Microscilla marina ATCC 23134: one gene and its partners. The protein of the gene in region 1 interacts with the protein of each later gene in a pairwise test. Links are inferred from orthologs where the notes say so. Each region holds a gene or a part of one and is shown on either strand. Other genes may lie near its edges. The genes, in order: rlmB, tsaE and M23134_RS35220.

The links.
Region 2: the proteins of rlmB (region 1) and tsaE interact in binary tests that used the Escherichia coli proteins (3 or more experiments, as listed by UniProt). The link is inferred for Microscilla marina ATCC 23134 from one-to-one orthologs.
Region 3: the proteins of rlmB (region 1) and M23134_RS35220 interact in binary tests that used the Escherichia coli proteins (3 or more experiments, as listed by UniProt). The link is inferred for Microscilla marina ATCC 23134 from one-to-one orthologs.

What each region holds. Positions count from the first base shown.
Region 1 is NZ_AAWS01000019.1:17,610-21,975, reverse strand. The notes cover bases 1-2,723. They hold rlmB (23S rRNA (guanosine(2251)-2'-O)-methyltransferase RlmB), read left to right. Parts: upstream 1-853; coding sequence 854-1,594; downstream 1,595-2,723. Other genes in these bases: M23134_RS18235 (NDR1/HIN1-like protein), read right to left, coding at 1,607-2,512; nuoB (NADH-quinone oxidoreductase subunit NuoB), read left to right, coding at 308-832; M23134_RS18250 (DUF1987 domain-containing protein), read left to right, coding at 1-177. In the rest of the region: M23134_RS18230 (hypothetical protein), read left to right, coding at 2,892-3,482; M23134_RS18225 (hypothetical protein), read right to left, coding at 3,487-4,182; M23134_RS18220 (hypothetical protein), read right to left, coding at 4,356-4,366. UniProt on the Escherichia coli protein: Specifically methylates the ribose of guanosine 2251 in 23S rRNA.
Region 2 is NZ_AAWS01000076.1:2,400-6,859, reverse strand. Bases 891-3,707 are described here. They hold tsaE (tRNA (adenosine(37)-N6)-threonylcarbamoyltransferase complex ATPase subunit type 1 TsaE), read right to left. Parts: upstream 2,607-3,707; coding sequence 2,175-2,606; downstream 891-2,174. Other genes in these bases: M23134_RS35005 (ArnT family glycosyltransferase), read right to left, coding at 3,294-3,707; M23134_RS35010 (thermonuclease family protein), read right to left, coding at 2,630-3,133; M23134_RS35020 (alanine dehydrogenase), read right to left, coding at 953-2,182. Also shown: M23134_RS35025 (D-glycero-alpha-D-manno-heptose-1,7-bisphosphate 7-phosphatase), read right to left, coding at 345-872; more of M23134_RS35005, read right to left, coding at 3,708-4,460. UniProt on the Escherichia coli protein: Required for the formation of a threonylcarbamoyl group on adenosine at position 37 (t(6)A37) in tRNAs that read codons beginning with adenine.
Region 3 is NZ_AAWS01000077.1:8,700-13,180, reverse strand. Bases 1,009-3,846 are described here. They hold M23134_RS35220 (bifunctional ADP-dependent NAD(P)H-hydrate dehydratase/NAD(P)H-hydrate epimerase), read right to left. Parts: upstream 3,275-3,846; coding sequence 1,742-3,274; downstream 1,009-1,741. Other genes in these bases: M23134_RS35225 (class I SAM-dependent methyltransferase), read right to left, coding at 1,009-1,745. In the rest of the region: M23134_RS35230 (hypothetical protein), read right to left, coding at 73-861; more of M23134_RS35225, read right to left, coding at 900-1,008; M23134_RS35215 (hypothetical protein), read right to left, coding at 3,980-4,396; M23134_RS35210 (MaoC family dehydratase), read right to left, coding at 4,449-4,481. UniProt on the Escherichia coli protein: Bifunctional enzyme that catalyzes the epimerization of the S- and R-forms of NAD(P)HX and the dehydration of the S-form of NAD(P)HX at the expense of ADP, which is converted to AMP.

The DNA of each region.
Region 1 (4,366 bases):
AGTACAGCATCATCTAAGCAAATCTTACTGTTGATAGAAGCACTTAAACAATATGAACAAGCAGGAGGGGTGGTTACAGTTAATTGGTATTACCCTGAAGATGACGAGGAGATTCTGGAAGAGGCAGAAGACTATATACACGCTACCAATTTAAAAATGAACCTGATTTCTTATTAATCTATAGGGTTTAAACTCAAAAAGCAGCCGCTACTCCCAAACTTTTCCTACTTTTGTCTTCTTTTATATTGGTTCAAAGCCAATTTGTCTATAACTTTTGGATTATACTTACCAATACTACACTATTCTTATGGGGCTATTAGACCAACAGTTTGAACAAGATAATATTATTCTGACCAAAGCTGAAGACCTGATTAACTGGGCACGCCTTTCATCATTATGGCCTATGGGCTTTGGCTTGGCTTGTTGTGCTATTGAAATGATGAGCACTTTTGCTGCAGGCTACGACCTTGATCGTTTTGGAGTATTTCCCAGGGCTTCGCCTCGCCAATCTGATGTAATGATTGTGGCAGGTACGGTTACTTTCAAAATGGCAGATAGAATTAAGCGTTTGTACGAACAAATGGCAGAACCCCGCTATGTTATTTCAATGGGGTCTTGTTCTAACTGTGGGGGGCCTTACTGGGAGCATGGCTACCATGTAGTAAAAGGGGTAGATCGTATTATACCCGTAGATGTATACGTGCCAGGTTGCCCTCCTCGTCCAGAGGCATTGATCGGGGGTTTTATGAAACTTCAAGAAAAGGTAAGAAATGAGCGTTTGCGCGCACCCCAGGCTTTGGAAAAGCTAATGGCAAAGATGCAGGAAAGTTAATCTATATAAATTTTAATTATTGTGGCAGCAGATTTTGTGTTTGGAGTACAGTCGGTAACAGAAACTATTAACGCCGGCAAACCTATTGATAAGTTGTTTATTCAACGTGAACTGGGCAGAAATTCGCCCAAAGTAGCTTATATTTTAGAAGAAGCAAAAAAAAGAGAGGTGCCGGTAGCTAAGGTACCATTAGATAAACTAAATCGCATTACCCGTAAAAATCACCAAGGCATTATTGCTTTCATTTCGGCGGTGCACTACCAACCTTTGAGTAATATTATTCCTCAACTTTACGAGGAGGGTAAAACTCCTTTAGTTTTGATATTGGATCGCCTGACTGATGTGCGCAATTTTGGGGCTATAGCCCGTACAGCAGAATGCGCTGGTATACATGCCATCGTGATTCCTTCCAGAGGGTCAGCTCAAGTAAGCAGTGATGCAATGAAGACATCTTCTGGTGCACTCAACTATTTGCCAGTATGCCGGGAGGCTAACCTGGAAAAAACCATTGAGTTTTTGCAAGAAAGCGGCTTACAGATAGTAGCTTGTACAGAAAAAACCAGTGAGACTATTTATGCGCCAGACTATACGGTGCCTACGGCTATAGTGATGGGTTCTGAAGAAGATGGAATTTCCCAGGCATTGATACGCAAGGCAGACCATTTGGCTAAAATACCTTTACAGGGAGAAATTGGGTCGTTGAATGTATCGGTAGCCACGGCAGTGATTGTATACGAAGCTGTAAGGCAGAGAAGTTTGTAAGTTTATTTTTTTTTAGAACTGACTTCCTACGAGTTGGTGTGCAGGCAAGGGAATAGATTGTTTGATGGGAATATTGAAGACTTCGTCAGCAACCACCACTTGACAAGAACCTATTGCCTGTACTTTTTTAGTATACATAATTGACAATGCTGCGATTAACTTGCTACTGGGAATGTAAAATTTTACTGGAAGGTACTCGGTAGTACGTGCATGAATCACCACCCCTTCCGATAGTTTCCAATGCCCTAACTTTGCCTCATTATCAGGTGGGGTAATGTTTACATCTAACCTATTAATTTTATAGTCAAAAGGGTACTTGTTTTGCAAACCTATGTCCAGCGAAATGTTCATTCCTTTGTTAGAAGACGCTGTCTTAAGTCTTTTCACTTTTAGCCCGTCTTTACCAATAGTAAAATTGGCAATTTGATCTCCTTCTTTACTTAAGTCTACTTCTTGATGATTGTTTCCATTAAAACTAAGGGTGGTTACCAAAGCATTGAGCTTATATTTTCCCTTCATGTCTATAGCACATATCTTTTGCTGCTTAAGTTTAGGGTGAATCTCAGCAAGTGCTTTGATGTCTAGCTCTACCTGAAGCTTTACAGTAGTGTTTGCTTGCGCCTTCAGAGTTATTTTTTCTTTTCTGTGGGCTACTGCTGCCTGTGCGTTATTGATAAATATATTGTTTTTGAAGCTTTGGATATGAATGGGAAAAAAGTTGGCGTTATGAATGACAACTTCTGCCTCTACATACATAATTTTGCCTTCCAGACGCTTTACTTCTGTTTTACCAATTTTCACCATCTGAGGGGTTTGAAATGTAAGGGCTACACCTGCAAAAGCCAGTAACAACAATAAAAGAGATAACCATAGCACTCTTTTTCTTGTAAATATTTTTTTAAAATTCAACTCAGGCATAGTATCACAAAGTAAGTCTTTTATGTTTTAAGAATGACATAGAGTGTTGGTTAGCTGCAATAATCGCGCGGAGAGTGATTGCCCCAATATATTTTTATGCGTCTAACCGTATTCTTGTATGCGTTGTGTGTCCAAAGATACACTATTCGGCAATGGAATTAGCAATATTGAATAAATTTCATCTATTTACTATTGCCAACCTTCCAGCAGGCATTTCGTAATTAAAATTACGCTTTTCAATATTAGAATGAGCAATAAACTACAAGTATACTTAGGTCATTTATAATAAGGCAGTTACATTATAGTATGGCACCTGACTAAATACCTAAACTAATTACATATACAACTAAACACTTATAACCAAATAACCTCAAACTATATGCTTTCTATATTTAACCGAAACAAATATGTACTTGAAGGAATTAGTGTATCACGCGGAATGTTGCGTCAATATAGTATTTTTGACTACGAGACCAAAGCACCTATTATTGAGATAGAAGAGAAATCTGATTTGGTCACTGGGGTATTGCGTATGACCATGCTGGGTGGAATCATTCCTTTTGCATTTAAAGCATATAATCCCATAGGGGAGCTGGTATTTACTTTGCAAAAAGAGGCTAAGTTTGGAAAAGTCTCTTTTATAGATGTATTAAACCCTCAAGGGGACATCATTGCACAATTTCCACGTGACTTGCTGTTTTTCAGTAAACCGTTTGAGGTGTGGGATACTGAACGCAACCCATTGTTTATCATTAAACCTTCATTTACTGGAAAAACTCAGTTTTTCACCATGGACAATCAATTGATGGCGGAACTATCGAGAAAGGCAGGTGGTGAGTTTTCGTGGACTAACTTACTGTCAGGTACAAGTAATAGTCGTATGTTTATTGAAATAAAGGATGTGGTTCCTCCTAACGATATTTTACGGCGAATTATACTGGCAACTGTGATCTATTTGCAAATATCTTAACCTATTAGGCTTTATTTGGGGGAAGGGATACCTTACCTTCTCTCAAATCAGCGATCCAAGTCGATAGTTGCTGGATGACTTGTTCTCTGTGGCGATCCTCTATATTGTTGTACTCCAGTGCGTGAGGGTTCACTGTCACCTCTTTTCCTTTTTTATGGTGGTCTTTGATAAAACTCCGAATGGTTGCAGTAGGGTCATAGTCAAGATTTTGTAAATGATTTTGAAGCATTTGATCAAGTAAATTGGCAAGCTCGGCTACAGTGTATGTGGTAGCTTCTTTTGCTTCTACCTCCTCCCCTTCATCATCATCTTCCTCTTCTTCAGTATTGAGCACTGTTTGGGTATCTACCCCAAGGTATTTGGCTATAGTTACTTGTCCTTCACTTGCCCATTCTACCTGCCAGCCTTTCCAGGTAGTCTCTCGCAGCATTTGTACAAAACAAGTGACCAATGCTGGAGTATGCCATAAAAATTCGTCGCCCCAGAACAACAGTTTTTGCTGGTCCATATCTACCAATGCGGCTCCCTCGCCCCAAACAGTATCCAGCAGCTTTTCAGATACACTTAAGGGTCTAATGTATTGTACGAGTGAGTCTGGTCCATAAAAAAGCTTGCGCCCTATGATGTTGGCGTCCCAGTGTGCATAGTAAATGTCATGTTCTTTATTTTCTATCAAAATATAGTTGGTTCGATGTCCCATGGGCTTTTTGTTGAAATATTAGTTGACGAAAAGGCTTTGGTCATTGATTTTGTGTGATCAATAACCAGCAAAGGTTGGAAAGAGAATTTACATAGCTCCCTGTACAAATAAAAGATTTATTTTAACTTTTTTCAATTTTACTCAGGTTTATTTATACATTTCCCAAGGAGGCGTTAACCTTTCA
Region 2 (4,460 bases), on another replicon or contig:
TTTTTTGTAAAAAAAAACGAAACTCTATTACATTTAACCTTCAAATACGTTGTAAATTTATGATATCAAGGCTTGGTATAATAAATGTGTATTAATATTCGTAGTTTTGTAGATCAATATAATAAAGAGTTAAACATTAAATTGTAAAATTAATGAAAAGAGTATTAGTTGTAGTTGCGCTTGTCTCTATGGTCGGTTTCACATCTTGTGCAAAAAAAAGACACACTTGCCCAACTTATATGAAAAACGTGCACGAGCAAAAGGATGTCAAAGTAAAAAACACTTTAGACCCCAAAGACAACTCAACCAAGGCAAAAAACGCCAGAGGATAGTTGCAAAAAATATTAAACTGTTTGGTTTTGCGAAAGTATAAGTCGAACAGCCGCATACAAGTCTTTAGCAGTAAAATCGGCAAGTGCCGATATAGGTTTATTTTCCGCAATAACCTGTACTGTATTGACTTGTATTTTTTTTGCCGCCTCTATATCACGGGCACTATCGCCTATCATCCACGACCTTTCCCTGTCTATTACATACTTGGCAACGGCTTTTTCTAACATAAAAGACTCAGGCTTACGCGAAAGCGATTCACTATACTGGGGGTGATAAGGTGAATAAAACAAATCATCGAGCAAGTATCCACATTGCTGTTGCAAGTATTGGTGACAGGCTTTCACATCTTCTTTGGTATATAAACCTTTGGCTATGCCTCCTTGGTTGGTAATCACCACCAATAAATATCCCGCCTGCTTTAATTCTTGCAACGCTTCAATTACTCCTGTGGGTATCTCAAAATCGGCAATAGTATACGTATAAGTACCCCGCTCACGATTGAGCACCCCGTCTCTATCTAAAAAAACACATTTGTTCATTTGGTTTTTAGTAATTCACCCTTTCCATTAGTTGATCGACCATTATGTTAACCAACAAAATCCGCTATTTTTGCTCACGATTAAATCCTCGCTGCCATCAACAAACCCAAGTCTTTATAGGGCATGTCCAGTTTGTCGGCAATAAAACGGTTAGTAAGACTCCCTTTATAAGCATACACACCTTCCATAAACCACTTACTGGTAAAAATCATCTCATCCATTCCGCCTGCCTTGGAAATTTTCATCAAATAGGGGGTAAAAATGTTGCTCAAAGCAGTGCTTGAGGTTCTACTTACCCTGGAAGCGATATTGGGCACACAGTAATGAATGACGTCATATTTTTTAAAAATCGGATTTTCGTGTGTGGTCACTTCTGAAGTAGAGAAAACTCCGCCCTGGTCAATACTTACATCTATAATGATAGAGTTGGGTTTCATTTGCTGCACCATTTCTTCGGTTACTACACAAGGAGTCAGCCCTTTCTCGGCACGCATAGCACCTATTACAACGTCAGCGCGTGAAATGGCCTCTTCTAATATACCTGTGTCTATAGTAGAGGTATACATTTGGTGCCCTACAGCATATTTAATCCGGCGCAATTTATAAATATCTTTATCAAAAATTTGGGTTTCAGCACCCAATCCAATGGCTGTACGTGCAGCATACTCGCCCACTGTACCTGCCCCAATAATGACTACACGAGTAGGGGGTACACCAGTAATTCCTCCCAAAATAATGCCTCTGCCATTGTGGGCACTGCTGAGGTACTCAGAGGCGATAAGCATCACTGTGCTGCCAGCTATTTCGTTCATAGAACGAATCAAAGGCATTTCGCCAATACGGTTTTGAATAAACTGGTAGGCAATACCGATGCATTTTTTTTGCATCAAAGCTTTAAAGTAGGCAGTGTCCATACGTGCCATAGGCAATGACGACACTATGGTGCGCCCAAACCTCATATACTCTATTTCTTCGTGAGTAGGGGGGTCTATCTTTAAGATCATGTCTGCCTCGAACACTTCTTTGGCAGAATAACATACCTCTGCCCCAGCTTCGCTGTACTGCTGGTCGGTAAACTTGGCACCAAGCCCAGCTCCGGCTTCTACCCTTATCTCGTGTCCATTGCGTACCAGTATTTCTACGGCTTCGGGGCGCAATGATACCCGCTTTTCAGATTTACTTTTTTCTTTGGGTATACCAATGAACAGTTTTTCTGCCTTTTTTTTGATAGGCGCCAACTGCTCACTTGGATAAAGTACCAATTGTTCTTTGGTAAGGGCTGTGCCTTCTGTGTACGATTGCTTACTCATATTGGGTCAATTCAATGATTCGGTAATCAGATTGCAGTATAATAGCAATTTTTAGATAATTTTCGGGCATCAAGCTGGGGATTTTTGAAGCCCATTCTATAAAACAATAACTATTGTCATAAAAATATTCTTCGTAGCCCATGTCCAGTGCCTCAGTTTCGTTTTTGAGCCGATAAAAATCAAAATGATAGAAAGCCTCTCCCGAGACGCTTTGGTATTCGTTTACAATAGAATAGGTAGGGCTCTGAATGGTGTCAACAATGTCCATTTGCCTTCCTATTTCTTTGATCAAGGTGGTTTTTCCTGCGCCCATTTCTCCGTCAAACACCCAAATTTTTGCGGGTTTGGGTTGTCCATTAGCAAACTGGATAATTTGGTTGGCAACATTTGCCAGCTCGCTCAGCTCACGATAAGTTATTTGCATAAATTACAGCTGTTCAATAAATATTACAAACGTGGTCCTCTGCTCCATACCCCTCTTCGTTCACGCTTGGCTTCTGCTTCTATTTTCATAAACTTCTTTATAAGTCTTTTATTATATCTGTCCTTTTGCACTACTCCATAACCCTTTCTCAGCAAGTCTTCGTTGAGGCACCTACCTGTTTTGCGCACATACAAGTAGGCAAGCAGTCGCCCATATTGGTCAAATTTCTTTTTATCATAATCAAGGTAAATCGGGGTACCAGGCTTAAGCCTTCTCCTTACAAACTTATCGGCGTGCCGGGCATACGCAGGATTGAACTTAAAAATATTGTTTGACCTTTCGGGACTATCTACCCCAATCAGCCTCATTTTTTTCTTTTTATAGCGTTTGGTTCTCACGATGATCGTGTCGGCATCCAATACTTGAATAACTTCGCCATTGTCATAGTTTTGGGTAAAGAAAAAATACAGTAGCAATATGCCTACTGTTACTACCCCCATGATAATCATTATAGTTTGGTTCTCCATAAGTGCTTGATTAGTTTTATTCCCTAAAGATATACCAACAATACCCCCCTTATTTAGGTAAAGTTTTTTGTTGTGTTGACACGTTATTTTCAGGAATGATCATCCATTGATTTGATGAAAATACACACTTTTTTTTATTTGATACTTATTCACAAGTAATTTATTTGTTGAGGCTTGCTTCACGCCTGAAAAACACAAAGCCGTTCTTTTCGCCAATTTTTTTGATTGGATGCCCCGCCTTGATGAGTTCATCTAAACGCTGAGTACGGTCAATACGTGATACCAGATAAACGGTTTTATCTGACTTACCCGTCAAATACCACTCTTCGGTATTTTGCTTGGGGCTTTTTTGTGGGGTACGTGCTGTATAAAAATACTGTGCGTAACTTTTATACCCAATAGTGCCTACATAACAATCTTCGTTTTGTTTCGATTTCATAAACTCTATAGCAGCCGCTTGGGTATACTTTTCTACCTTGGGAATAAACACATAAATGATCACTTGTACAGCAAGCAAAGTAGTGACAAACAAGGCTTTTGCCCCCAACACGGGATTTTTTCGATTCCAATATACCAACGTAGTAATGACTACTCCCAGCAATAAAAAGCCAATAGCAGACTCCAGTCCTGACCAATGCACTACGGCGTCGAGATTTGCCACAGCAAATTTATCTTCAATCAAAGGAATGAATTTTTCTTTATAATTGATGAGAATAGGCAAAGCCGCCAGCAATAAGGCTACTACGGTGCCTATCAATCCGATAAAAATACCCAACCAACGGGCAAAACGAAAGCGTTGTTGCTCAATATGGAAAATATAGGTGGCGGCCATAAAAGTAAGTGGAAAATAGCACATAGATGAGTAGTGCATAATTTTGGTGGTGATGAGCGAAAACACTGTTAAGACTACCCAAAACAAGGTTTTCATCCACAGTTTAAAGTGTCGTTGCTCTTCGGTATCTTCACTGTTGCGTTGAAACGAGCGCAAAAAGTAAATACTTGCCGGAAAACAGCCCAATAACAACACTATAGGGTGATAAAAAATGGGTTGTTCGTGCCCGGTAGAGGTAGAACTTGCCAAGTCGAGTTGGTATTTGATAAACTCAGAAATAAACCAAAAGCCATTTTGGAGGGTTTCGGGCAAAAACCAGGCAAATGAGACCACAAGCGCCACCAAGCCAAAGACCAATAATTCAGGAATTTTAAAAGTGCTCCACTTACGACTAAGTACCCAATAAATAATGAGGGTAAGTCCCGAAAGCAGCATTGCCACCGGCCCTTTGGTAAGAATACCCAACCCAATAAAAATACCTGCCAGGGCAGCTTT
Region 3 (4,481 bases), on another replicon or contig:
ATTAAAAAGCCTGGCTTTGCCCCATTCGTAATTCGCAATTGATCCATTCGTAATTAGCTAAAGTAGAGTATGTTACAAAACCAAATGCAAGTGTGCTTGTACATATTGGGCAGAATAACGCAAAGCATCGCAAAACCAAGGCACCTCACAGTGAGGTGTAGAAGAAAAATAATGCAAGATTTCTTCATCTTTCATTGTCAAAATATCTAACCATTGGTAGTGCAATGCCAAAAATAACAGTTGTTTTACCTGGGCATGCGTAAATGGTGCATTGGCTACCCGCAACACAATGGGTGGGCTCAGCTCAGCACCAAAAAGACTCACCAGTGTCTGAAGCCCTCCGGTAACATCACGCTGGTCTTCGGTAAGATCAAAGCGTTGATTGCTTACTTGCCTAGTGGTAAGATCAATGCCCAAGCAATCACGGTTTTGCTCCAGGGGGTTCCCTGTATTGAACCAAAGATTGGCTTTGCTTATGTACCCATCAGCGCTTGCCAAAGACTGCTGGGCAATCCACGCCTTGAATAAATCAATATTTGTTTGAGTGTTTGTATCAGGTGCCTCTTGGTGCTGAGCATTGGCGCCTTGGGCAAACAGTTGCATTTCCCCTTTGAAATGGCGGGCTACTATAGCGAAAAAAGCTTCTACACCAACAGGCTTACTCAAATGGCTCAGCAAAGCTATAGGCACTCCTTGTTGATTTTTACCCGTTACAATCGCAATAATGCAAGAAGTAGCTCCGTCAGAATACAAGTAGTGCATCGAATGAGGTTGCAGTAGACTGGCGATGTAATAATGGTCTTGTGGAACATAACAAAACCCGGCAGGAATACGGGCACTTTTCGTTATTTGAGCAGACATATAATTCATTGATGTGTTTGGAAGATATATGCTAGAGCTTATTGGGACTTCTTTTTTTCTAGTAAAATCCAATCTTTGGTAGTATTGCTATACCTCACGTAGTATAACCTGCCACCTTGCTTTTTCAGCGCAAAAGTTCCCATCAAATTTGGTATATCATAGCCGCTTACTTTGCGAAGCGCCTGGGCATACACCATTCTTACCTCCAACAATACCCCTCCTTCTTTAAGTTGTTGCATCAATGTATAAAACAAACGTGCCATGGGAACGTGCTTGCGAATAGGTGAATACAAGTAGATAAAGTCAAACTGTTGGTAATAATTGGCAGCAATGGTGAGTGCATTGCCCCATCTGATACTCATTTTTTGGCGCTTGATCATAGGCTGCCAATAATGCCTACTCATGCTTACCAAGGTTGAGTCATACTCAAGCCCTTCGCTATGGTCAAAACCCAAACAAAGTGCTGCATATAACTTTTCTCCGTTACCCGATCCTACGTCTACAAACGTATGGTGCTGAGGCTCTTTCAATACTTGGATAAGCTCCACAAAAGGTTTCATTCGGTATAAAATACCACCCCAATAGCTGGTATCCAGGCTATTGATCCGATTACCGGCTTTTTGGCATACTGCCGAAATAAGTCGCAGCTTACGGGCAAGCAAGGGCTTTTTTTGTCGACAATGTTGGTATACTTGCCAAGCACCTATTTGCAAACTGTCTAGTTTTTGGCTCAGAAAGGAGTCTTCACTTTCCCAGGCTGTTTGTTGCCAAAATATTTGCTGCGCCGACTTTACGCTTGTGGCTTCAGTGTTGCCTGTAGGCTGACAAGCCCAACAACTAAACAGTGCCGCTACTATTGCTCCCCACCATTGCCTGTCACTCATTCGTGGTTGGCGTTATTTTCTAAGGTCTTAAAAGCTATCCCCATATAATTGATAATGTCTGATGCCATCAAAGAGTATTGTCCTTCTGCTTTGGCAGCAAAATCTCCGGCAAGCCCATGTACATACATGCCCAAAGCGGCCGCTTCAAACGGGGTATAACGTTGAGACAAAAGCCCTGTAATAATACCAGTGAGCACATCGCCCGTGCCTGCGGTTGCCATACCAGGGTTACCCGTAGAGTTAAAGTATACTTCTCCTTTGGGGGTCGCCAGTGCCGAATGTGCTCCTTTTAGCAATACATACACGCGGTGTTTTTGGCAAAAAGCCTTGAGTGTTCTTAGCCGGGCGTAGTCGGTGCTGGTGCGCCCCACCAATCGTTCAAACTCTTTGGGATGTGGGGTAAAAATACTGTATTCGGGCACATTAGTAAGCAGTTTGTCTTGGTTCTCGGCAATCAGGTTGATGGCATCAGCATCTATTACCATAGGTTGTTGCGCTTTTTCGAGCAACTTGGTAAGACAACGTAAAGTATTGCTATGCTTGCCCAACCCTGGGCCTATGCCTATAGCACTGTATTTTTTATCATCTATAGACGGAAAGTTAGACACATACTGGGCGTGGGCATCCAGCGACACCATCGCTTCGGGCAAAGCAGTTTGTAACACATTGTAGCCCCGTGTAGGTAAGTGAACCGTAAGCAAGCCAGCTCCCGCCCTTAGTCCTCCGTGTACTGCCATCACTGCCGCACCCATTTTACCTTCGCTGCCAGCAATCATCAATGCGTGGCCAAAAGAACCTTTGTGCGAAAACTTAGATCGTGGTTTAAATATTTTTTGGGCAAACGCTGTGTTTACATAGTAATTGCTAGTAGGTGCATCGTCTATAAATGTTTGATTAAGACCAATAGAAACTGCCTCCCAAGAGCCTACAAACTTGTCGTTGTGTGGCAACAACAAGGCAAGTTTGGGTAACTCGAAACTGATGGTATAATTTGCCCTTACAATGACTCCGCTGCTCAAGCTATCGGGCAACAGCCCAGACGCTATGTCTACGGCAATGAGTGTGGCACCGCTGCGGTTCATTTTTTTTACTGCTTGTGCAGCTATGCCTTCTATAGTACGGTTAAGCCCCGAACCAAACAAAGCATCTATCACCACAGCATTGGCAGGAATATCGGGCAAATGGGTTTCTTCAGTGGCTTCTATAATGGGGTGCTTTTTTTTGAGACGTTCATAGTTTTGGTCGAAGTCTGCCGAGGTAGTTTCGGCATAACGCACCACACAAGTGGTGACCTCATATTGGTTGCCCAATAGCAAACGGGCAATTGCCAAGCCATCGCCCCCGTTGTTGCCTAACCCACAAAACACAAAAACTGGACGCTTGCGGTTGTTTTGGCTAAAGCCTTTTCTTAAAAACCAATTGGTAAAAGCTACCGAAGCCCGTTCCATCAGATTGATAGACGAAATAGCGTCTTGTTCGATGGTGTACGCATCTAACTCTTTGGTTTGTTTAGCAGTAAGAATTTTCATAGTGTAAGTCGTTTTTTAGTGGGGTATTTGTGCGCCCAATCAAATAATATGCTGCTACAAAATGGCACAGTCAGTTAGTAGCACCAACAGGGGGCAAGCTTTAAGCGACAAGTCGCAAGTCCTTAGATACCGATGAATATCGGTGCTAGACCCTGTGCCACAAGTAACTACCAGGTTCTAGTTCCATAGGGAGCTATCAAGCTTGTAAAGTGTTTATTTTCAATTGTTTACAAATTTGACAGTTAGAAGCCCCGACAGGGGCAAGCTTTAAGCGACAAGTCGTAAGCTATTCCCTATTCCATAGGGAGCTATCAAATTTGTAAAGTATTTATTTTCAGTTGTTTACAAATTTGATAGTTAGAAACACCAACAAATCTACGCATTTAGCCACAAGTGCTAAAGTGCCAATGCACATTGATGCTAAAAGTAGTCACCAAGTCTACAATAAGTTGATCTTTAAAGCCTGAATTGTGATCTTTTGTAGACAGCAGTAACTTACTAAAACAAAAGCCAAACCATTGCAGGGTTTAGCTTTTGTTTTTTTAGCATCTAAAACTACCTATAAGGAATGGTGTAAAAATAAAGTTCTATAGTAACGCCAAAATATTTTGTTGGCAGTAGAGGCAAAAAAACGCGTCATAGCAGCGCTACGGCAAGTTTTTTTAACGAATTCTGTCAGCGAAAAATGACGTTAAAAATGTAAATTTATTTTGGTACTATTCCTAACGTTGCCAGCCACTTTTGGGCAGGCTGACTTTTGTTAAAAATCTCGATGTCTAAGCCTGTGCTCAGGTTACGCAAACAGTTTTTGGCGATACTCGTACCCAAAATACTTTTGGCATTGACCAATGCCACATGTTCAAGCCCTGCCTTTACGATTGCCGGGTAGAACTCGTCTTCCAGCCAAAACTGGTCTTGCTCATTCAAGCGGGTTTGTTCAGTATTGTCAGAAAGCCACTTAGAGAGGTTTTTCTCTTTAAAAGTGTCGATCAACGTCAATAAAGGTTTTCTGAATGTATCTAGCTCTACCTTGGGTCCAAAGTAAAGCTTCCACTCTTCGAGAATAGCATTGAGCTTTTCGTCGTAGGTGATTTTTAAAAATTCACTGTCAAAAACTACCATATTTAAAATTAATGATTAATGATCTGGTACAATGATAAATGTTCCAATGTTACTAAGCATAAAACCTCATCAATGACTCGGCTAC